2 regions of the Brevibacillus sp. WF146 genome follow, and region 1 is predicted to be linked to the other one. Evidence: predicted binding sites of a transcription regulator. Region 1 holds the regulator's gene; the other holds the start of a gene.
The links. The regulator CtsR, encoded in region 1, represses protease genes until heat stress. The targets are predictions, from matches to a motif close to ATGGTCAATAAAGGTCAAACA.

Region 1 (11,391 bases):
ACCACCGGCTTGACCGCATTGGCCAAATCGTTGATGTTCAGCACCGACACGCCCTGCAGTTCGCACACCTTGTTCAGGTTGAAATCGTTGGTGACGACCTTGCCGTTCATCACCTTCGCCAGCTTGATCAGCTTGCTGTCCACTTCGGAGACCTCTTCAAAGTCTCCTTCGTAGATCTGCACCTTGACCTTCATCTCTTTCTGGATCTTGTTCAGGATGTCCAGTCCGCGGCGGCCGCGGTTGCGCTTCAACACGTCGGACGAGTCGGCAATGTGCTGCAGCTCTTCCAGCACGAAGCCGGGAATCACCAGCACTCCTTCCAGGAAACCCGTCCGGCAGATGTCGGCAATCCGCCCGTCAATAATCACGCTGGTGTCCAAAATCTTGTACTCCACGTTGGACGGCGTTCCGCTGTTTTCCTTTTTGCCCTTTTCCCTGCGTCCGATGGAAAAGACGGCCATGATCTCATCACGTTTGCGGAAGCCCACCTGGAAGCCCAGGTATCCGAGCAGACACGACACCATCAACGGCAGCAGATCGCCTATCACCGGAATCGGGATGTTGCTGATGGGAAGGAATAATAAAAAGGCAACAATTAGACCAATAATCAACCCCATCGCGCCGAACATGACATCCACAATCGGCAGCTTGATCAGCGTCTCTTCTCCCCAGCGGACGATGCGCAGCGTGTAATCGACCAGCCAGTTGGCGAGGAAGAAGAAAATCACGGCACCTAAAACGGCTCCGATATAACTCTTGTAATGCACGTCACCGAAATTGAGCAGCGTATCCAGCAAGTCAAACAGGTCGGGACCAAATTTGTAACCCAGGCCGCCCCCGACCAGCACAAAAAAGCTTTTTCCTAATCGGCGAACCATGCCTTCACCTCCTCTTACTTAATATAGACAGAAGTCCGCAGGAAAAACCCTGCTTCCTTAACATGGCTCACACATTTCATGGCGGCATTTCTCCCCCACTATATCAAAGATGAAAACTCAGTGTCAAATAGCCAAAAATTTTAACATACATGTTAAATTTCCGTCAATGGAGAACGCCCGTTTTCCTCCGTTCCCAAATTGACAGGGGACGGATTCCCTTCTTATAATGACAGTAGCAAATTGAATGAAAAATTCTGACGATATCAACAGCCTGAAGCAGAGGTGACTCACATGGACCATCGAAACGTGGACGACTTTCAAACGCAGGTCTCGGAGCTGCTGCTCAGACACCGCAGCGTACTGGACGTCATGTCAAAAATTCAGGAAACAGCGGCCCGTATCAACCGTTCACTGACCAAAGCCATCACCGAATGCGGCTGTGTCGAAGTGGTTGCCAAGAAGCAGTCCTACGATCCCCGTAAAAGTTTGCAGGAAAACCAATCGCTCTTGGACACTCATTTTTCCGGCCCCTTGTGCGAACATTGCCGCGACGTATTGACGGCGGAGCTGGGCAAAAACCTCTTCTACCTCACCGCGCTGTGCAACATTACCGACATCAGGCTGGAAGACGTCATCCGGCAGGAGTCGGAGCGCCTCAATACCCTCGGGGTATTCAACCTGTCATAGACTCCCATTTGGTATTACGATTGTACGCAAAGAAAAGTTGCATGTTCAAAGAAAAAACCCGCTTTCGCGAGCGGGTTTTCTCTCGACAGCCGGACCGGATATCCGACAGGCCAGGCGGGACCGCATCCGAACGGTACCGGCATGCGTCCGTGAGGCGTTATTCAAACGGCAGTGACTCTTCTTCGCTTTCCTTTTTCTTGCGCAGTTTTTTCACCAAAAGGTCAACGTTTTTTTTTATTCCGTACAGGGCGTAAAAGGCGAGCGGCAGGAAGACGATTTTGGGAAACTGCTGCGGGTACTTGATCGCCACGACGACCACAAGCGCCACGATGAGGGGCGTGATCCAAAACGCCGATTTCGGGATGCCCACCTTTTTGAAGTTCGGATACTTGATGGTGGACACCATCAAAAAGGCCAGCAGCAGCATGCCGACCGCCAGCATCGCCACGTTGAACACCTGGTGGTACAGGGCCAGCGTCGCAAGCACCCCGCCCGCAGCCGTGATCGGCAGACCGACGAAGTAGCCGGGCACGCCTGCCTGGACGTTGAAGCGCGCCAGCCTGAGCGCCCCGCAAATCGGGAAGATGGCCGTCACCACAATGCCGAACAGGTGCAGATCCTTCAATGCCACCACATACATGATAAACGCCGGGGCCACCCCGAACGTAATGACGTCGGAAAGGGAATCCAGCTCTTTGCCAAACTCGCTCTGCACGTTCAGCATGCGGGCCACCCGTCCATCCAGTCCGTCCATCAGCATCCCGACGATAACGGTAATCGCCGCGTAATCCACGTACTGGTCGCCCTGAAACGCGAGAATGATGGCGACGATCCCCAAAAACAAGTTACTTATGGTTAGCATGTTCGGCAACGATTTCACGAACATAGACTACCTCCTGGTTTGGTTCGCAAAGGAGACGCGAAAAATCTGTCCATTGCCGGCAAGTCCCCTTGGCAAAGATCAATGCAATCATGCCTGTATCCTATTCTACCTCAAATGTGCCTGTCAATGAACACCTGCTCCTGGATCCGTTTCAACCCTTCCTTGATCGCCCGCGCCCGCACTTCGCCGATGCCGTCCACCTCGTCCAGTTCCTCGATGGTGGCCATCATGATCCGCGGCAGATTGTGAAAATGATCCACCAGGTTGGATATGATCGTCATCGGCAGGCGGGGAATCTTGTTGAGGATGCGGTATCCGCGCGGCGACACCGACTCCTCCAGCATGCTGGCGTTGGCGGGATAGCCAAGAATTCGCAAAAATGAACTGATTTCCAACATTTCATCGGCGGTCAGTTTCTTCATTTCCTTGAGCACCTGTTCCGCCGGCAGGTTGGGGTCGCGGCTGTAATCGCGAATCAGCATGCGGGCTTCCTCTTCGATATTGGCGACCAGCTCATCCACCTGCATGCTGACAAGCCGCCCTTCCGTCCCCAGTTCATAAATATACTTGGTAATCTCCGCTTTGATGCGTAAAACCATCTCGATCCGCTGCAAAACGGAGGTGACTTCGTGCAGCGTCACCAATTCTTCAAACTCCATCGCGCCCAGGTTGGTCAGCGTCTGGTCCAGCACGGCCTTGTACTTTTCCAGCGTGGAGAGGGCCTGATTGGCCTTGGCCAAAATCACGCTGATGTCGTTCAAGACGTAGCGGAAATGGCCTTGATACAGCGTGATCACGTTGCGCCGCTGGGAGATGGCGATGACCAGGTGGTTGGTCTGAATGGCCGTCCGCTGCGCCGTGCGATGGCGCGTTCCCGTCTCGCTCGAAGGGATGGAGGCGGGGGGAAACAACTGAGCGTTGGCGTACAAAATCCGCTTGGCGTCTTCACTTACTATGATCGCCCCGTCCATCTTGGCCAATTCATACAAATGAGCGGGCGTGAAGTCGCAATTAATGGAAAAGCCCCCGTCCACGATGCCTTTCATCTCCGGGCCGTATCCGACGACGATCAGGCCGCCCGTTTTCGCCCGCAGCACGTTTTCCAGCCCCTCGCGAAGCGGCGTCCCGGGAGCGACGAGGCGCAGGACATCGCTGTACTGAGGCTCTCTTTTGTTTGTCTCGAACATAGGTTGCGTCTACCCCCTTAGCACCTCGTCCAATGCTTCGGCGATGTTGCTGATGCCGATTACGTCCATGCCGGTCGGGACTTCCAGGCCGCGGATGTTCTTTTCCGGAATGATCACCCGCTTGAACCCCAGCTTGTGGGCTTCCCTGACCCGCTGTTCGATCCGGGAAACTCCCCGCACTTCGCCCGTCAGCCCCACTTCGCCGATGACGACGTCGTGCGGGTTGGTCGGCTGGTCGCGGAAACTGCTGGCGATGCTGACCGCAATCGCCAAATCGACGGCCGGCTCATCCAGCCGCACGCCGCCGGCCACGTTGACGTACGCGTCCTGGTTTTGCAGCATCAGTCCCATGCGCTTTTCCAGCACGGCCATGATCATGGCCACGCGCTGGTGGTCCACCCCGGTCGCCATCCGCCGCGGCGTCACAAAGCTGGTGGGCGCCACCAGCGCCTGCAGTTCCACCAGCACCGGCCGCGTTCCTTCCATGCTGGCCACCACCGTGGAACCAGCCACGCCGACGGGCCGCTCCGCGAGAAAGATTTCCGACGGATTGCCCACCTCTTCCAAGCCCCGTTCCTTCATCTCAAAAATGCCGATCTCGTTGGTGGAGCCAAAGCGGTTTTTCACCGCCCGCAAGATACGGAAGGTGTTGTGCCGCTCCCCTTCAAAGTAGAGCACGGCATCCACCATGTGCTCAAGCATGCGGGGACCGGCGATGGACCCTTCCTTGGTCACGTGGCCGACAATGAAGGTGGCGATGCCCTTGCCCTTGGCAATGCGCATCAACTGGGCGGTCGCCTCCCGCACCTGCGCCACACTGCCCGCCGCGGACTGAACGGCGGGATGAAACACGGTTTGTATCGAGTCAATAATCAACACATGCGGATCTACCTGATTAATATGCTGTTCGATCAGTTCCAAGTCGTTCTCCGCCAGCACGTACATGGGCGGAGTGTTCATCCCCAGGCGGTCGGCCCGCAGCTTGATCTGCTTGGCCGACTCCTCGCCGGAGACGTACAGCACTTTGAACCCCTGATGGGCGAGCGCAAAAGACGTCTGCAGCAGCAGGGTCGATTTGCCGATCCCGGGATCCCCGCCGACGAGAATCAGCGACCCGGGAACAAGTCCGCCGCCCAACACGCGGTTCAGTTCGCCGATCGTCGTATCCAGCCGCGGTTCTTCCTCGCTGGCCACCTGCGTCAGCGGCATGGCTTCCTGACGCTGCCCGCCGACCGTCAGCTCGTACCGGTGAGACGATTTGACCGCCACTTCTTCGACCATCGTGTTCCAACGGCTGCACCCCGGACATTTGCCCATCCATTTGGGCGATTCATAGCCACATTCTTGACACGCGTATTTCGTTTTATACTTTGACATAACGGTACCTCGTCTGGGATTTCTCCTTTACATGTTTATCATACATGGGCGCACAAAAAAAGAATACCTCCAGTTTCGGAGGCATTCCTTTCTTTCGCCGATTACGACGTGGTCGTTTCCAAGCGCTTCACGACCAGTTGATCGTCTTCCGCGTCGATGGTGACCGTATCGCCCTTGTGAATCGTGCCCTTCAGCAGCTCTTCGGACAATTTGTCCTCGATGTGCCGCTGGATGGCGCGGCGGAGCGGACGGGCGCCGTACGCCGGATCGAAGCCCTCTTTGGCCAGCACTTTCTTGGCCGCATCGGTCAGTTGGAAATCGATCTCCTGTTCTTTCAGGCGCTTGCGCAGTTCTTCCGTCATCAGGGTGACGATCTGCTCGATGTGCTCCTGCTCCAGCGAGTGGAAGACGATCACTTCGTCGATCCGGTTCAGGAATTCCGGACGGAAGCTTTTCTTCAACTCGTCCATCACTTTGTCTTTCATATCCTGATACTTTTTCTCGGTATCGCCGGTGGTGAAGCCGAGCGTCGTGTTTTTCTTGATCATGTTGGCGCCCACGTTGGAGGTCATGATCACCACCGTGTTGCGGAAGTCCACCGTACGCCCCTTGGAGTCGGTCAGACGGCCGTCATCCAGGACCTGCAGCAGGATGTTGAAGACATCCGGGTGCGCTTTTTCGATTTCATCCAGCAGGATGACCGAGTACGGTCTGCGGCGCACTTTTTCCGTGAGCTGGCCGCCTTCGTCGTAGCCGATGTACCCCGGAGGCGCGCCGACGAGACGGGCGGTCGAATGCTTCTCCATGTACTCGGACATGTCGATGCGGATCATCGCGTCTTCGTCGCCGAACAGGGCTTCGGCCACAGCGCGGGCCAATTCCGTTTTCCCGACGCCGGTCGGGCCGAGGAAGATGAACGAACCGATCGGCCGTTTCGGGTCCTTCAGACCGGCACGGGCGCGGCGGATCGCACGGGAGATGGACTTGACCGCTTCGTCCTGGCCGATGACGCGGTCGTGCAAAATCTCCTCCATCTTCAGCAGGCGCTCCGTCTCTTCTTCCTTCAATTTGACCACGGGGATGCCGGTCCAGTTGGCCACCACATGGGCGATGTCCTCCGGCGTCACTTCCATGTTCAGCTTGCCCTGACGCTCTTTCCAATCTTTTTTCGTCTTCTCCAGTTCTTCGCGCAGCTTCTGCTCTTGGTCGCGCAGCGCCGCCGCTTCTTCGAACTCCTGCGATTGGACAGCCGCGTCCTTTTCCTTGCGTACTTCTTCCAGGCGGCTTTCCAGCTCTTTCAGATTCGGCGGTACGGTAAAGGATTGCAAACGCACCTTGGAAGCCGCCTCGTCGATCAGGTCAATCGCCTTGTCCGGCAGGAAGCGGTCGGTGATGTAGCGGTCAGACAGCTTCACCGCCTGTTCGATTGCCTCGTCCGTGATTTTGACGCGGTGGTGCGCTTCGTAGCGGTCGCGCAATCCGTGCAGGATCTTGATCGCGTCCTCCACTGTCGGTTCATCCACTTGAATCGGTTGGAAACGGCGCTCCAGGGCCGCGTCCTTCTCGATGTATTTGCGGTATTCGTCCAGCGTGGTCGCGCCGACGCACTGCAGTTCACCTCGGGCCAGCGCCGGCTTGAGGATGTTGGAAGCGTCGATCGCGCCTTCCGCGCCGCCCGCCCCGATCAAGGTGTGCAGCTCGTCGATGAACAGGATGATGTTGCCCGCCTGGCGGATTTCATCCATGATCTTTTTCAACCGGTCTTCAAATTCGCCGCGGTACTTGGTTCCCGCCACCACGGTGCCCATGTCCAGCGTCATGACGCGCTTGTCGCGCAGCGTTTCGGGAATTTCGTTGTTGACAATCTTCTGCGCAAGCCCTTCGGCGATCGCGGTCTTCCCGACGCCGGGCTCCCCGATCAGCACCGGGTTGTTTTTGGTCCGGCGGCTGAGCACCTGGATCACGCGTTCAATTTCCTTCTGCCGGCCAATCACCGGGTCCAGGCCGCCTTCGCGGGCAATCGCCGTCAAGTCGCGGGCCAGGCTGTCCAGGGTCGGCGTGTTGGCCGCCGGATTGCCGCCGGACGGCTGATGGGCGTTCATCATTTCAGAGCTTCCCAGGAGCTGCAGCACTTGCTGGCGGGCTTTGTTCAGGCTGACGCCCAGGTTGTTCATGATCCGCGCGGCGATGCCCTCCCCTTCGCGGATCAGGCCGAGCAGGATGTGCTCCGTGCCGACGTAGGTGTGACCCAGCTTGCGCGCTTCGTCCATGGACAGTTCAATGACCTTTTTGGCACGGGGGGTGTAGTTGGGCGTGTAGTTGCCTCCGGTTTGTTCCGTGCCGCGGCCGATCAGCGACTCCACTTCGCTTTGGATCTTGTCGAGACCAAGCCCCAGCGATTGCAGCGCCTTGGCGGCAATGCCTTCGCCTTCCCTGATCAGCCCGAGGAGCACGTGCTCGGTGCCAATGTCCTTGTGACCCAAGCGGACGGCTTCCTCCAACGCCAGCGCCAACACCTTTTGAGCTCGTTCGGTAAAACGTCCAAACATCATATCGCGTACACCTCCAACCAGTATGTTCTCTCTATGGATAAAACTAATGCGTGATTCCGTCGATCATCAACCGATGTTCTCAGTGGGCGGAGAGGCGCTCCCGAATCAGGCGGGCCCGCCGTTCGTCCCGCTGTTCCGGCGTCAGCTTCTGCCCCGCGCGATGCTGCAGGAACCCGGGCTGAGTCGTCACCAGCAGCTCATTCAACAACTGGTGCGAAACGTTTTTGATGAGGCCCAGATCGAGGCCCAGCCGAACGTCGGAGAGGCGCTGTGACGCTTCCTTCGATTCCATCGTCCGCGCGTACCGCAAAATGCCGTACGAACGGAAGATGCGGTCCTCCAGGTCGACGCGGGAGTGCTCCATCAGGTAGCGGCGGGCAACGCGCTCCTGTTCGATGATCTGCCGCGCGACGCTGTAAAGGTTGGACAAAATGTCCGCCTCCGACATCCCCAGCGTCACCTGGTTGGAAAGCTGGAACAGGTTGCCCAGCGCTTCGCTGCCTTCGCCGTAGATGCCCCGAACCACCAGTCCCACCTGATTGATCGCCTGCAGAATGCGGTTGATCTGCTGGGTCATCACCAGGGCCGGCAGATGCAGCATGACCGAGGCGCGGATGCCGGTGCCGACGTTGGTCGGACAGCTCGTCAGGTATCCCCGCTTCTCGTCAAACGCGTACGTCAGGTGCTTTTCAAACACGTCGTCGATTTTGGTGCCGATCTCCCATGCTTCATTCAACTGGAACCCGGGCAGCAGCACCTGAATGCGGATGTGGTCCTCCTCGTTCACCATGATGCTGACCGATTCATCCTCGCTGAGCAGGACGGCCCCTTTGCGGGATTCCTCGGCAAGGTGGGGACTGATCAGGTGTTTTTCCACCAGCACGCGTTTCTCCAGCGGGCTTAGCTGGTCCATCTGGATCAACTGGAGCGGCGAACGATTTTTCATCGCTTCGACCTTGCTCACCTCCGCCACTTTCTTCACCACCTCTTCCGCCTGGGAATCGGTGGCGAGCAGCGGGAACGGATGCTGCCGCAGGTTGCGGGCGATGCGCAGCCGCGTGCTGATGACGATGTCGGAATCGGGTCCCTCCCCTTTCATCCAGTTGCTCCACGGGTTTTGCATGAACTTCTGTTGGGACATATCCGCCTCACCTCCCCCTGCTTACGATTGCGCGATTTTTTGTTCCAGCGCCCGGATGCGGTCGCGGATTTCGGCCGCCTTTTCGAACTCTTCGCTGGCGACATAGCGCTGCAGCGCGCTTTTTAGCTGTTCCAGCTCTTTGCGCAGCTTGAGCTGACCGCCGGTTCGCTCCGGCACTTTCCCCATATGCTGGGTATTGCCGTGAATCCGGCGGAAGAGCGGATCCAGCCGGTCGCCCAAAAACGTGTAGCAATCGCTGCAGCCGAACCGGCCGCTTTTGCTGAACTGGGCGTACGTGAGCCCGCAGGTTTCGCAGCGCAGCGGCTTTTGTGCCGTTTCCTGCGATTTTTTGGTCATCGGATCAAAGTGCAACAGCCCCGAAAGGAGATTGTTGATGCTGAAGTTGTGAAAACCGGCAAAGACATCCCCTTTTTCCTGAGCGCAGTGCTCACAAATATGATATTCGGTTTTTTCACCGTTGACGATTTTGGTCAAATGCAGCGTCGCCGGTCGTTTCCCGCATTCTTCACAGTTCATCAGATCGTCCCTCCTAACCGGTTGCTTGACAGTCCGGGGTGGCTTGGTGAATGTTCTTACCGCAGCAAAATGGCAGCAATCATCTGTTTTAAAATGTTGGCCCGCAGGCGGTCGCGCACTTCAGCTTCCACCGTCAGCACATTGCGCGAGGTGGCGATTTTCATCAGGGCCGCTTCCCGGTTGTTGATCAATCCTTCCTCCAGCAAGCGGTCGACAATCGCATGACCAACTCCCTGGGAGATGCTCTCGCCGATCAGCTCCTCGGTCAACAGCTCCTGCAGCCGGGCCTTGCTGACGATCTGCACTTTGCGGATGCGGATGTAACCGCCCCCGCCGCGCTTGCTTTCGACGATGTATCCTTTTTCGACCGTAAAGCGGGTGTTGATGACGTAGTTGATCTGAGACGGCACACACTGAAATAGGTCGGCAAGCTCGCTGCGCTGTATCTCGACAGAGCCGGTCGGACTCTCTTGAATGATGCGCTTAAGATGCTGCTCAATAATGTCCGAGATGTTCCGCAAGTCGTCGCCTCCTGTTCCACTGTGTTTGATCTTGACTTTGACTATCTTTGACTTTGATTATAATGGCTTTACGCCGCGGATGCAAGAGGGGAATACACTTTCTAGTGTAGGCAAAAAGGCTTCGGTTGAAACCAAAACAAAAACCATCCCCGGCGGATGGTTTAGGGATGGTTGCAGTTGACTGTTGTTGGGGCCGGCAGGTGGTCCGGCAGCTGCGAGAATTCGGTGATGATCACATCGGCTCCGTCCAGTTCCCCCGATTTGGCAAAGCCGAAGTCGCAGCCCACGGTAAACAGGCCGTTCGCTTTGCCCGCCTCCACATCGGAGTGCCGGTCTCCCACCATGACGGCCTGTTTCACGTCGTGATCACGCAGCAGTTTGGCGACGAGATCCCGTTTGGAACGCGTGTGAAAGCGGCCCGCGGAGTACAGGTCGGTAAACAGCGGCGTCAGCCCGTAATGCTCGCAGATGGCTTCGATGTACCGTTCCTGCCCGTTGCTGGCGACAAACAGGGCCACGCCCCGGGCATGCAGCTTCGCAAGCACTTCGCGGACACCCGGGTAGAGATCCGTGACGTTCTGCCGCAGCAGGGCCAGTTCGTTTTCCAGCAGCAGCCGGTCGGCCGTTTTTTTGGTATCCTCGCTGATTCCCGGCAGCAATTTTGCCCAGACCTGCTCAATCGTCAGGCCCAAGACGTTGACCAATTCCCGCTCGTCGGGGGTGGGCCCGTCCCACAGCCCCTGTTCGCGGAGCTGTTCAAACGTCCGCTGGAACGCAGGCGTCGACAGCTTCTCCGTCTGCAGCAGGGTTCCGTCCATGTCAAACAAAACAGCGTACGGTATACTCATGGCTCCCTCCTCGTCCTGTCCGGTTACTCTGTCTCTTTGTCTTCTCCAAACAGGGTTGTCATGTCGTTGTGAATGAAATCGGCGATGCGTTCTGCAGCATCCGGTTTGGCTATTTTTTGTGCCATTCTTTTCATGTATTCCACCTTCGTCGGATTGTGCAGCAATTCCTCGATAAAATAAATCAACTGCTCGGACACGTTGGCGTGAACGGCACAGCCGTTGTTGAGCAAAAAGTGGCTGTTGCGTTCCTCCTGGCCCGGCAGGGGGTTGTAAATAATCATCGGCACCTGTTTGCTCATCACTTCCGCCGTCGTCAGTCCCCCGGATTTGGTGACGATCAGATCGGCAATCTCCAGGTACTCGTGAAAGTTATTGATAAACCGCAGCGGCACCACCTCGTGTCGGTAGGTGCGTGCGGATACCTTGCGATACAGCTTGTCGTTGGTACCGGTGAGGATAAAGGTCTTCAGCGGTAGGTTGATCGCTTCCAGTCCGTCCAGAACCTGCTCCATGGAACCGAGTCCCAGTCCGCCTCCGGAAAGGACAATGCAGCGCGTGCCAGGCTCAAGCTGCAGTTTCTGCCGGATGAGCTCCTTGTCCAACGGTTGGCGGAACTTGCGCATGATCGGAATCCCCAGCGGGATGAACTTCCGATGATCGTGCCGGTAGATGTCCACCAGGTAATACAACTGTTCATGCGCGATAAAGTAATAATTGATGTGATGATTGATCCATGACGGGTGAATGGTGTAGTCGGTAATGATCGTGTAGATGGGCTCC
Region 2 (11,391 bases), 660 kb from region 1:
GTATGGGTACGGCTCAAGGCGGATTTTTTGGACAAACTTTCGCCGGTTGAAAATCGTCCCTCCCCGGCCCATAAAAAAAGCCCCAAGCACCTGCGCGAGGCAAGGAGTCAGGAGCACCATGCACACATGTTTCCTTCACAATTGAAGTTCAACAAGAAGTACGGCGTGGATCGTTTGATTTCACAGGAGACGCTGGAGATTCTCTCCGGTTACGCCTGGCCGGGCAACGTGCGCCAGTTGGAAAATGTCATCGAACGCCTGGTGATTACGACCGACTCGATCATCCATCCGCGGCACCTGCCTGACTTGATTCACCAGCACACCAAGGAGCGGCTGCCCGACCCGCCCTTTTCGTCACTGGATGAAGCCCTGCGGGAAGTGGAGCGGCAGATGGTCGTGCGCTCCTACCAGAAATGCGGCAGCTCCCGCAAAGTGGCCGCCGATCTGAACGTGAGCCAAACTCGCGCTTCCAGGCTGATTCGCAAATACTGCGGTCATCGTGCCGATTCGGAGTAAGCGGAATCCTTGCAGCGCATCCGCCGACAGCAAAACGCCCTGGAGATTACTCCTCTCCAGGGCGTTTTGCTGTATTCACTGCGGGTCCTGTTTGTTCAGGTTGCGGTCCCGTTCCGACTTTTGCTTTTGGGACGTCTGCGACTTGCTGCTGTGTCCCTGATTGCCGCCGTATTGGGTGCTGCGGTTGTTGGACATGCGCATCCCGTTCCTTTCTGCAGATGGTCTTCACGCCACCTGTAGTATGTCCCAACCGGCCGGACTCAACCGCCTGTTACTTCGCTTCACCCACGTACACTTTCTGGCCGTTTTCGTATTTGTACACGTAGACGGAAGCAAACTCGTTGTCGCCTTTTTCGTCGAACGCCACTTTGACGAACTGGCCTTGGAAGTCCCTGATCTTGTGCACCTGCTCCAGCACCTGCTCGCGCGTCGGCTTTTGGCCGTTGTTGGCCTTGATCGCCTCTTCCAGACCGTGCAGCAGGACGTTCATCGAGTCGTAACCGAAGGACGTGAAGATCCCCACCTTGTTGCCGGTGGCCTGCTCAAATTCGGAAATCCACTTCTTGCCTTCCTCGGTCGCCCCGATGTCGCCAACGACGGATGTGAACACGACGTTGTTGGCATTGTCGGCGCCGGCGATTTTCACCAGATCGAGGGAGTCGTAGCCGTCGCCGCCCATCACGATGCCCTTGAAGCCTTTGTCACGAAGCTGCTTGATGAGAACGCCGGCGTCGGAGTAGTAGCCGCCGAAGTAGATCATTTCCGGTTTGGCGGCGATGATTTGGTTGATCACGGCGCTGTAGTCCTTTTCGCCGGCGGTAATGCCTTCGTAGCCGACCACCTGGACGCCGTCCTTTTCAAACTGCTTCTTCACCTCGTCGGCCAGCCCCTGGCCGTACGCCTGCTTGTCGTGTACGATGTAGGCCGTCTTGACGCCCAACTGGTTCTTGGCGTAAATGGCCGCCTTGGACCCCTGCTGGTCGTCGCGGGCGCAGATGCGGTGCACCACTTTTTTGCCTTCTTCCGTCAGATTGGCCCCGGTCGAAGACGGCGATACCATGACCAGTTTTTCCTGTTCGTACTGGGCGGATGCCGTAATCGACGCGCCGGTGGTCACGTGGCCGACGACGCCGATGACATCCGGATTGGAGATGAGCATCTGCGCGACCGCCACGCCCTGTTTCGGGTCGGCCTGGTCGTCCTGGGCGAGCAGTTGAACGTCAAAGCCCAGTTTTTTGAAATCTTCCTGTCTCTGCTTCAGGGCGTATTCGGCCCCCGCCTTGGCGGTGCTGCCGTAATCGGAGTACTGGCCGGACAGCGGGCCGACCGAAGCGATCACCAGTTTTTGCAGCGAACCGGAACCGGAGCCGGTGCTGCTGCCGCCATTGCTCGACTGCTGCTGTCCGCCGCCTCCGCAGCCGGCCAGGGCGGTGCCCAGGGCCAAAACAGTTGCAAGAAAAGCAAATGTTTTCTGTTTTTTCATCGTGAGAAATCCCCCTTTTACTTTACGAGCAAACCATTACAAGAAAACAGTGCCACTTGCTCATATTTTAAAATAAATACGAAAATTTGCAACAGATAAAATAGATACAAGATATAGGCAATACCTATAGGAACGATTACATGATGATGAAAAAGGAAAGCCGCCCCCGGCCGGGAAGCGGCGCATTCGCGTTCGGCATCTTTGTCTATTCCTTGTATTTGCGGGAGTACGCTTTGCTCGTGACATAGAGCGTCAAGGCGATAAACCCGACAAACATGACGACACTGGCCACAATGACCGTCGTTTCCATCTGCGATTCCCCTCTCCCACTGCTTTCTGCCTTATTATACGGGAAAAGGACGAGCGGTTACAACGGATGAATCCGCCAGGCCGCTTACTTCTCCGTCTTGATGGACAGGTTGTAGGTCAGATGCTTGGCGTCGTAGGAGACAGTCGCCCCCAGCTCCTTTGCCACGAACACCAGCGGCACGAGCACGGCGCCGGTCGTCACGCGCGGGGGATGCGGCACGTTGGTCTCCTTGCCGTTTTTGTACGCGAAGGTTTTGTTTTGGTACATGCGCAGCGCGTACTTGTTGTTTTTGGCGATCAGCACGGAATGGGTCATGCTGTCCCAGGCGGCCGTACCGTCGAGGGCAATGGCAAGCGTGCTGGCGTTGACGTAGGCCACACCGTTTTCCGTCACCACGTCCTGCGGGAAGACCAGTTCCTTTCCGTTCAGCACGACTTTGATTTTTTGCTGTTGGACCGGTGCCGTCTGGGCAGAGGCGGCGGCTGCCGCGACGCTTCCGGTCAACAGTGCTGCCGTCAGCAGCATGGCAGGCATTTTGCGAAGCATGGTAACACCCCTTGACCAACGAAATTATTACCAATTTGTAAATATTTGACATGAATCGTTTTATTCCTTCTTTTTTCTCCCAAAAGTTCCCTATGAGCCTTCCTGCCCCAACATGCCACACTATGAAGAAACGGCACATATCCCGCGAACAAACGTTTTTGTGCACAACCTGTTAACAACTCTGTGGATAAGTCCAAGGAGGGAGCGGCTCTCGTGGCGAACGAGCGATTGTACCTCATCTACCAGGAAGCGAACGACGAGGAATGTCTGCTGACCATTCAGCCGTTCACGGACGAACAGGCATTGGCGGAGGCCATCAACAAGCTGCAGGCCCGGCAGGTGGAGGAATACACGATCATCAAGGGGCGGAAAATGAACGCGACGCTTCGCCTGGCTGTCGAGCTTGCCGAAGCGGAAGAGGCGGAGGAAGCCTGAGTCCGCCTCGGGACAACCCTCTTTCCGGCGATCGTTTCTCCTGCTATGTTGGAGAAGGGACCCCGTCTGTTGAAATTTTGGCGGAGGCGATCCCGTATTGTTGTACGGGAGGAGGGATGCGTGATGGACCAGGAACTGGCGCGAATCAACAGCGAGGCCGCCCGGTTGGCCGAGCAGTTTGTGAACGGACAGCCACGGGCGTTTCACCGGCTGGTCCTGTTGTTTGCGCCGCGCGTGATGCGCATCGTCCGAAAGCTGGTCAGCGGCTATCACGACGGCGAGGACCTGTACAACGAAATTTGGCTGAAGGTCGCGCAGAATTTGCACAAATACGATCCCGCACTGCCCTTTCACTCCTGGCTGTACCGCATCGCCTCCAACACGTGCATCGACTTCCTGCGCAAAAAACGGGAGATCGTGCTGGAGGACGAACAGTTGTTGCTGCACGTACATAAACACCCCGCAGCGCCTGTCAAAAGCCCGGAGCGGTTCCTTGTGGAAAAGGAGACGCACACCGAGCTGACCGCGCTCATGGACACCCTGAACGAAACCGACCGGCTAATACTGACCCTCCGTTTTGTCGAAGACATGAGCTATGAAGATATCGGCAGCATCGTGGGGATGAACAAAAACACCGTGGGCACCCGGCTGTTCCGGGCCCGCAAGCAGTTGAAAGAATTGCTGGAGAAACATCGGGAGGAAAGGAGAATGGCCGATGCCGCATATTGACGATCTGACACTGATGATGTACGGGGACAACGAGCTGTCTGCCGAAGAAGCGGCCCGCGTGGAAGATCACCTGGCCCACTGTTTTCACTGCCGGCAGTCGTGGGAGCAGATGGCCGGCGAGCAGCGTCTGCTGGCGGAGACATTTTTCGCCGCGGATACGTCTCTGCCGCCGATGGAGCTGGACTCGCTGACGGCGGCACAGATTGAAGGCATTGCCATCCTGCACAGACGCCATCGACGCCGCCTGCTGTGGCGGGCGGTGCTTGGGACGAGCGCTCTTCTGGCTGTTGCGGCAGGTTACCTCATTTTTTGGCAGAGCGTGTGGTTTCACTGGGTTTCCTCGGCGTGGAACTCCTGGACATCCCGCTTCTTTTGGGGGTCGGCCCTGTGGCTGAAGGACAACGCCGGAGACCTGTTCGACGTCCCCGGCGCATACGTGGTGGCACTGCCGCTGCCGCTGCTGCTGCTGATCGGTCTGCTCCTGCTGGTGAACATACGCTTCCATCCCTTCCCTCCATCCCGGCTGCGGAATCGGGAGGTTGACTGATGGGACGGTTCAGACAAATCGTATGCCTGCTGCTGTCTGTTTCCCTGCTCGTGCCGGCAAGCGCGGTCCATGCGTTCGGTGCGGTGTCGAGCCAAAGTTACGTGCTGCCGGCTGACGCGGTTCACGACGGCGATCTGGCCGTCAACGCCAGCACGGTCACGATCGAAGGAACGGTGGACGGCGACCTGTACGTGTTTGCGGAAAACGTGCAGGTAAACGGACGCGTCACGGGAGATGTCCTCTCGTTCGCGGCCGCCACTCGGATCGGCGGCACCGTCGAGGGGGATGTGCGCGCCTTCACGCAAAACCTGTCGATCTCGGGCAGGGTGGAACGAAACGTCACCGCCGGTTCCAGCCATATCGTGCTGGAACAAAGCGGCCAGGTGGGCGGCAGCCTGCTGATGTTTACCCCCCATGCCGACCTGTACGGCAAAGTGGCCCGCGAAGCCAACGGCAAGGCGAACACGCTGCGCATCACGGGGGAAATCGGGGAAGGCATCTCGCTTCTCCACTGCGGCTCCCTGCGGATTGACGCGCCCGCCGTGATCGGCGGCGATCTGGTCTACTCCAGTCCGCAGCGGGCTGTGATCGGTTCCGGCGCCGTCCTCAAGGGCAGGGAGCTGTATTCCCCCCCGGCGGTGAATTCCGACCAAAACGTCTTTTCCTATTTCCCCATTCTGCTGGGCCTCTCGTCCCTGCTCAGCACGCTGCTGCTCTGGCTGGCCGTGCGCTTTCTCTTCCCGGCCGGGCTGAGCTGCATCTATAGCCAATTGGACCGGCGCCCGGGACAGGCGCTCGCCTGGGGAACCGGCTTCGTGCTCGGCCTGCCGCTCCTCTCGCTCGTGCTGCTGGTGACCGTCGTCGGGATTCCGGTGGCGGTGACGCTGCTGTTGGCATTCCTGCTCCTTACCTGGTCGGCAAAGGTGTTTGTCGGCTCCTGGATCGGCATCCGCCTGGCCGAGCGGTTCCGCTGGCGGCTCTCCCCCCTGCTTGCCGAGCTGCTGGGCGTGGTGGCGCTGCAGTGCCTGCTGATTATCCCGTTTGCCGGCTGGCTGTTCGCCCTGCCGGTCTGGATGGCCTTCCTCGGGGCGCTGGCCGGCGCGGTCCGTCAGGCGAATAAAACATTTCTGACGCCATAAGGTTTAGGATAGGCGGGATTGGGAGAGAACTGAGAAGAGGGTTGCAGTTACCTGTTTGACCTTTACTGACCTTTCGTGTATGATAATCTTACCAAGAGAGGAGGAAGGCTCAATGCATATGAACTTGATTCCAACCGTCATCGAACAGACAAATCGCGGTGAACGTGCATACGATATTTATTCGCGCCTGCTGAAGGACCGCATCATCTTTCTCGGAACGCCGATCAACGACACCGTCGCCAACATCGTCGTGGCGCAATTGCTGTTCCTGCAGGCGGAGGACCCGGACAAAGACATCCACTTGTACATCAACAGCCCGGGCGGTTCGATTACCGCCGGTATGGCGATTTACGATACCATGCAATTCATCAAACCGGACGTGTCCACCATTTGTGTCGGCATGGCCGCGTCCATGGGGGCCTTTTTGCTGGCGGCGGGCGCCAAGGGCAAACGCTTTGCCCTGCCGAACAGCGAAGTGATGATTCACCAGCCGCTCGGCGGCGCGCAAGGCCAGGCGAGCGACATCGAAATCGCCGCCAAACGCATCCTGAGAATGCGCGAACACCTGAACAAAATCCTCGCCGAGCGCACCGGTCAGCCGCTGGAGCGGATTCAGAAAGACACGGACCGCGACAACTTCCTCACCGCCCAGGAAGCGCTGGAGTACGGCCTGATCGACAAAGTGATCACACCGGAATCCTCTTCGAAAAAATAATCGGCTTGACGGGATATTCCCCTCGAAGCGCGGCACCCGGCCTGTACGCCGGGTGTTTTTTGTTTGTGGCCTTTTCCTGCGAGATGCTGCCCTTGTTCTTCCTCCTACAGACGGCTTAGATAACGGCCGATCTGTTCGGCATCCTGGCTGATGTCGAGCCAGACTCCCCCGATGGAAAACGCAAAATACGGAAAGCCAGACATAACTCGAGGGGAAAGGCCGTCATGCCCCTCCCCTCGTTTTTGCAATTACTTCTCCACCAACTGTCCGACCTCGACCGTCATGCTGTTGGCCGGGTTGCCTTCGGCGTGTACGCGGGCCGTCGCGGTTCGTTCATCCACACCGTCGATCCAGACCGGCTGCCCCTTGTACTGGACTTCGATTTTGTCCGAGGAGCGCAGGATTTCCTGTGCGCGCTTCACATCCATGCGTGAATCCCTCCCTTGGTGCTGTCAGCGGTTGTCGCGGGCCGTGCTGGCTCCGGTCATGGTCTCGGTGGTCGTCTCCTCGATCAGTCCGTTCTGGTCGGTCACCTGTCCGCCGCCGAGCCCCTCGTTTACCATGCGGTCAATGTCCATGTCAAACTGGTCGCGTCCTTCGTATTGGGCGTCACGGTTGTTCTCCACACGTCTTCCTCCTTCAGCGCGGCTGTGTACCGGGTGATGGAAGCTCCCATTCGCATGCGGTTGCGGGTGGAAGCCTCTCCTGTTTCATCTGTTAGCATTTCCCCGTCCGGCGGGAAAACATGCAGCCGTCCCGACCGAAAAGACACGTTCCGGGAGGTTTTTATGCGGCTGCGCCAAATCCCCCCGATTAATCAAGGCCCCTCTCTGCAGTCCTTGCCAACACATCGATGCGTTTTCTCACGTAATCGACTATTTCCTCTACCGGTACCCCATCCGTCATGATCTTCTCTTCAAAGCATGTGTCCTGATAGGCCTCCACACACGTTGGGATCTGCCGGTAACACCAGTTCCCCTCCGCTTCTCCTCGCCTTCTGAGCCGTTCATAGAGGGTTTCCTGGTTGGCGATCAAGCAAAAATGGTAGGTTTGTTCATCCAGTTCCTTGAACCCGTTGAACATGTATGAGAAGTATTCCTTATGGATAATCGTCATGGGGACAATCAAATGTTTCCCGTAGGTCATTTTCAGCAACCCGGCGACCTTTACCGTCAGTACCTTCCACAATTCCAAATCCTGAAAATTATCTGTCTTTTCCTCGCGCTGCCTGATCTCTTCCGGAATGATGCGGCGCAGCATAAAGCCAACCTCTTCAGGGTCGAACAGCATGCTGTTCGGTATGGTTGCAACCAGCCTGCTGGCAACCGTCGTCTTCCCGGCGCCATACGCACCGTTTATCATTACAATCATGGTCGATCGTCCTTTTGCAAGGGATGTGAAACAGCCGAGCAGAGAGCCACCGTCGTACGGAACGGAAAAGAAAAAGAGGCACCGGCAAAGAAAGAAGTCGCTTTGCGTTATGCCTCAATTCCATGAAAGGGGCAGCATTCCAAACGGGACTGCGCTGCATGGAGTCAGAATCGATAGGGAGTGTGCGCTGCGGCCTATTCTTCTTTGCTGACCAGATTGGCCAGGCTGGTGACCGCCTGAGACGCATCCGGGCCTTCCGCCGAAATCGTGATTTCCGTTCCCGAACTGATGGCGAGGCTCATGATGCCCATGATGCTTTTCGCGTTTACCTTTTTGTTTTCTTTCTCCACAAAGATTTCCGATGCAAAGCGGTTGGCCTCCTGCACGAAGAATGCGGCAGGGCGGGCCTGCAAACCGGTTTTCAGTTTGACCACAACCTGCTGTTGAACCATGGATGGACCTCCTCACACAGTGTACTCGTTACCGATTAGTATACCATGCCGCTAGACAGATATATTTTGTTTTTCTCGCAATTTGTCAGCGATTTCGTTGATTTTTCTCAACCGGTGATTGATGCCTGATTTGCTGACCGGACCGCTGGGGAGCATTTCCCCCAGTTCCTTCAGATTGATGTCCGGGTGCATCAGGCGCAGTTCCGCCACTTCCCGCAGCCGCTTCGGCAGGTTTTCCAAGCCGATCTCCTGCTGAATCAGCTTGATGTTCTCCATCTGGCGGGCGGCGGCGTTTACCGTCTTGTTGATGTTGGCGATTTCACAATTGTGCAGGCGGTTGACCGAGTTGCGCATGTCTTTGACGATCCGCACGTCCTCGAAGTACAGGAGCGCCTGATGGGCGCCGATGAGGCTGAGAAACTCGGTAATCTTCTCCCCTTCCTTGATGTAGAGGACATACCCCTTTTTCCGCTCGATACACTTGGCGTTTAGTCGATAGCGGTTGGCCATCTTGGTCAGCGCCTCACAAAAATCCTGGTAGGAAGTGAAAATTTCCAGGTGATAGCTGGACGCCTCGGGATGATTCACCGAACCGCCGGCCAGAAACGCCCCGCGCAGATAAGCCGCCCGGCAGCACGAGGTTTTGACGATCCCCGGCGAAATGCCCTGGACAAAGGACATGTGTTGATCCATAATGCCGAGTTCCTGCAAAATCTCGTGCGCCTTGTGCGGAATCCGCACGATGTAGACGTTGTTTTTCTTCAGCCGCATTTTCTTGCGCACCAAGAGTTCGGCATGTATATGAAACAGCCGCTTGGTCAGGGTGTAGATCCGTCTGGCAATCGCCGCATTTTCCGTCGTCACATCCAGCACCAGCCGTCCCGCGCCGAATTGCAGGCTGCCGTTCATCCGGATCAAGGCGGCCAATTCCGCCCGGCTGCAGCATTCGGGGCTCTCCAGCATGGTCAGTTCCTTTTTCGTCAGTGCGGCGAATGATGACATAGACCCTCACTCCTTCTCTATCTTCTGCATCCTGCGCTTGCGCCTGATCAGGGATACCACCTGTTTGCTTACGGCGTGCGCGTCGTGACGCAGATAACCGTCCTCGAACGTTACCAGCGGCTTCGCCACGACGTGAAGCCCCAGTTGACGCAATCGCTTCAGATCGCAGATGACCGGAGCTGCCCCCTTTTCCGCGTACTTTTCCAAGACATGCGCGGGAATGTCAGCCGAGTTGACGATAACGGTGTCCAAAAACGGACCGCCCACATGACGGTACATCACTTCCACGTGCGCGGACGCGGTATACCCGTCCGTTTCGCCCGGCTGCGTCATGACGTTGCAAATGTATAGTTTCGGTGATGGCGAACGCTTCACGGCATCAAACAGCCCGCGCACCAGCAGGTTGGGCAGGATGCTGGTGTACAGACTGCCGGGACCGATCAGGATCGCATCCGCTTCTTCTATGGCCAACAAGGCCTCGGTTAACGGTACGGCGTCTTCGGGATCGAGGAAGACGCGCTTGATCCGCTTGCCTGTAAGCGGTATCTGCGACTCGCCGACGACGATCGACCCGTCCTCCATTTCGGCCAGCAGCCGAATCGACTGGGTGGACGCCGGCAGCACGTCGCCGCGCACGGCCAGGACACCGCTCAGCTTTTTCACCGCTGTTACGAAATCTCCCGTAATCTCGTTCATCGCTGCAAGTAGTAGATTTCCCAAATTATGACCGGCTAATCCGGTGCCGGTGGAAAAACGGTACTGCATCACTTTTTCCATCAACGGCTCGGTGTCGGCCAGGGCGGTCAGCACGTTGCGAATGTCGCCGGGCGGAAGCATATCCATCTCTTCCCGCAGTCTGCCTGAGCTCCCTCCGTCGTCGGCTACGGTTACAATCGCCGTGATGTGGACCGGTTCATGCTTCAACCCCCGCAGCAGGACAGACAATCCCGTTCCCCCGCCGATCACGACAACCCGCAACTGCTTGCCGGGCTGTGTTCCCATTCTCCTCGTCGGCATATGTCACCTCGTTATATGCTGATACACACAGGCGTTCCTCGCGGATGGCCCTTTTGATCCTTCCTGCCATCCTATGCTCACTTGTTTTTGTCAATGTCTCGATGGCTGACGCGAACCGTGAAGTCTTTGCTGAAGACGTCCCCGATGTGCTCCGCGATCGCCACCGAGCGGTGCTTGCCGCCTGTACAGCCGATGCCGATCACCAACTGGCTTTTCCCCTCCCGCTGGTAATGCGGCAGCGTAAAGGACAAAAAGTCGACCAATTTGTCGACAAATTCTTTTGTCTCCTTACGATTCATGACGTATTCGGCCACTTCCGGGTCACATCCCGTTTTCGGGCGCAGTTCTTCCACGTAGTGGGGATTCGGCAAAAACCGCACGTCAAACATCAGGTCGGCGTCAATCGGCGTGCCGTATTTGAAGCCAAACGACAGCACGTTGATCGTCAGCGGCGATCCCTGCTGCGCGTATTGGCTGATAATCTTTTCACGCAGTTGGGCCGGTTTCATCTGGCTGGTATCGATAATCTGATGCGCCCGTCCCTTCATTTCCTGCAGCAGGCGGCGCTCGGCGTGAATGCCTTCCAATGGCGAACCGTTTGGCGAGAGCGGATGGCGTCGGCGTGTCTCTTTGTAGCGGGACACCAGCGTCTGGTCACTGGCATCGAGATACAGGATATGAAACGAAATGCCCTCCATCTGGTTCAGGCTGTCGATCGCTTCGGACAGGCTTTCGAAAAACTCTCGTCCCCGCAGGTCAATCACCAAGGCAACCCGTTCGATGCTGCCTCCCGACTGTTTGATCAGCTCCGCGAACTTGGGAATCAGCACCGGCGGCAGGTTGTCGACACAAAAGAACCCCAAATCTTCCAAGCTTTGCACGGCTACGGTCTTGCCCGCACCCGACATTCCGGTGATGATCAGCAAATTGATGGCTCTTTCTTTACCCACTTCCGTCACTCCACTCGCCTCCTACGATTCTGACATAAGCATACCATAACCACTGCCATATTCGTACCCTCTCTACCGCCAAACCGGCCGGACTGCATCGCGCTTGCCGCAGGTTGTCCTTTCGGATTCGGTAAAAAAAAGACGCGGCTGAATGCAGCCACGCAAGTTTGGTTCGTATA

Region 2: a site for CtsR is predicted at 5,758-5,778, ahead of clpP (ATP-dependent Clp endopeptidase proteolytic subunit ClpP). Genes of this name have one in related genera too.

What each region holds. Positions count from the first base shown of each region.
Region 1 is NZ_CP109943.1:68,398-79,788, forward strand. It holds gene A6764_RS00485 (PIN/TRAM domain-containing protein) at 1-878, opposite strand, end outside; gene A6764_RS00490 (nucleoside triphosphate pyrophosphohydrolase family protein) at 1,170-1,565, shown strand; gene pssA (CDP-diacylglycerol--serine O-phosphatidyltransferase) at 1,723-2,451, opposite strand; gene disA (DNA integrity scanning diadenylate cyclase DisA) at 2,559-3,635, opposite strand; gene radA (DNA repair protein RadA) at 3,645-5,012, opposite strand; gene A6764_RS00510 (ATP-dependent Clp protease ATP-binding subunit) at 5,114-7,564, opposite strand; gene A6764_RS00515 (protein-arginine kinase McsB) at 7,644-8,705, opposite strand; gene A6764_RS00520 (protein-arginine kinase activator protein McsA) at 8,727-9,242, opposite strand; gene A6764_RS00525 (CtsR family transcriptional regulator) at 9,299-9,763, opposite strand; gene A6764_RS00530 (HAD family hydrolase) at 9,925-10,611, opposite strand; gene A6764_RS00535 (MGDG synthase family glycosyltransferase) at 10,635-11,391, opposite strand, start outside.
Region 2 is NZ_CP109943.1:729,587-740,977, reverse strand. It holds gene A6764_RS03655 (AAA-type ATPase lid domain-containing protein) at 127-516, shown strand; gene A6764_RS03650 (hypothetical protein) at 592-717, opposite strand; gene A6764_RS03645 (branched-chain amino acid ABC transporter substrate-binding protein) at 788-1,999, opposite strand; gene A6764_RS03640 (copper amine oxidase N-terminal domain-containing protein) at 2,394-2,855, opposite strand; gene A6764_RS03635 (hypothetical protein) at 3,069-3,290, shown strand; gene A6764_RS03630 (RNA polymerase sigma factor) at 3,414-4,019, shown strand; gene A6764_RS03625 (zf-HC2 domain-containing protein) at 4,006-4,566, shown strand; gene A6764_RS03620 (bactofilin family protein) at 4,566-5,705, shown strand; gene clpP (ATP-dependent Clp endopeptidase proteolytic subunit ClpP) at 5,824-6,420, shown strand; gene A6764_RS03610 (H-type small acid-soluble spore protein) at 6,669-6,848, opposite strand; gene A6764_RS03605 (hypothetical protein) at 6,873-7,046, opposite strand; gene A6764_RS03600 (AAA family ATPase) at 7,234-7,791, opposite strand; gene A6764_RS03595 (HPr family phosphocarrier protein) at 7,986-8,243, opposite strand; gene whiA (DNA-binding protein WhiA) at 8,295-9,245, opposite strand; gene A6764_RS03585 (gluconeogenesis factor YvcK family protein) at 9,252-10,262, opposite strand; gene rapZ (RNase adapter RapZ) at 10,340-11,221, opposite strand.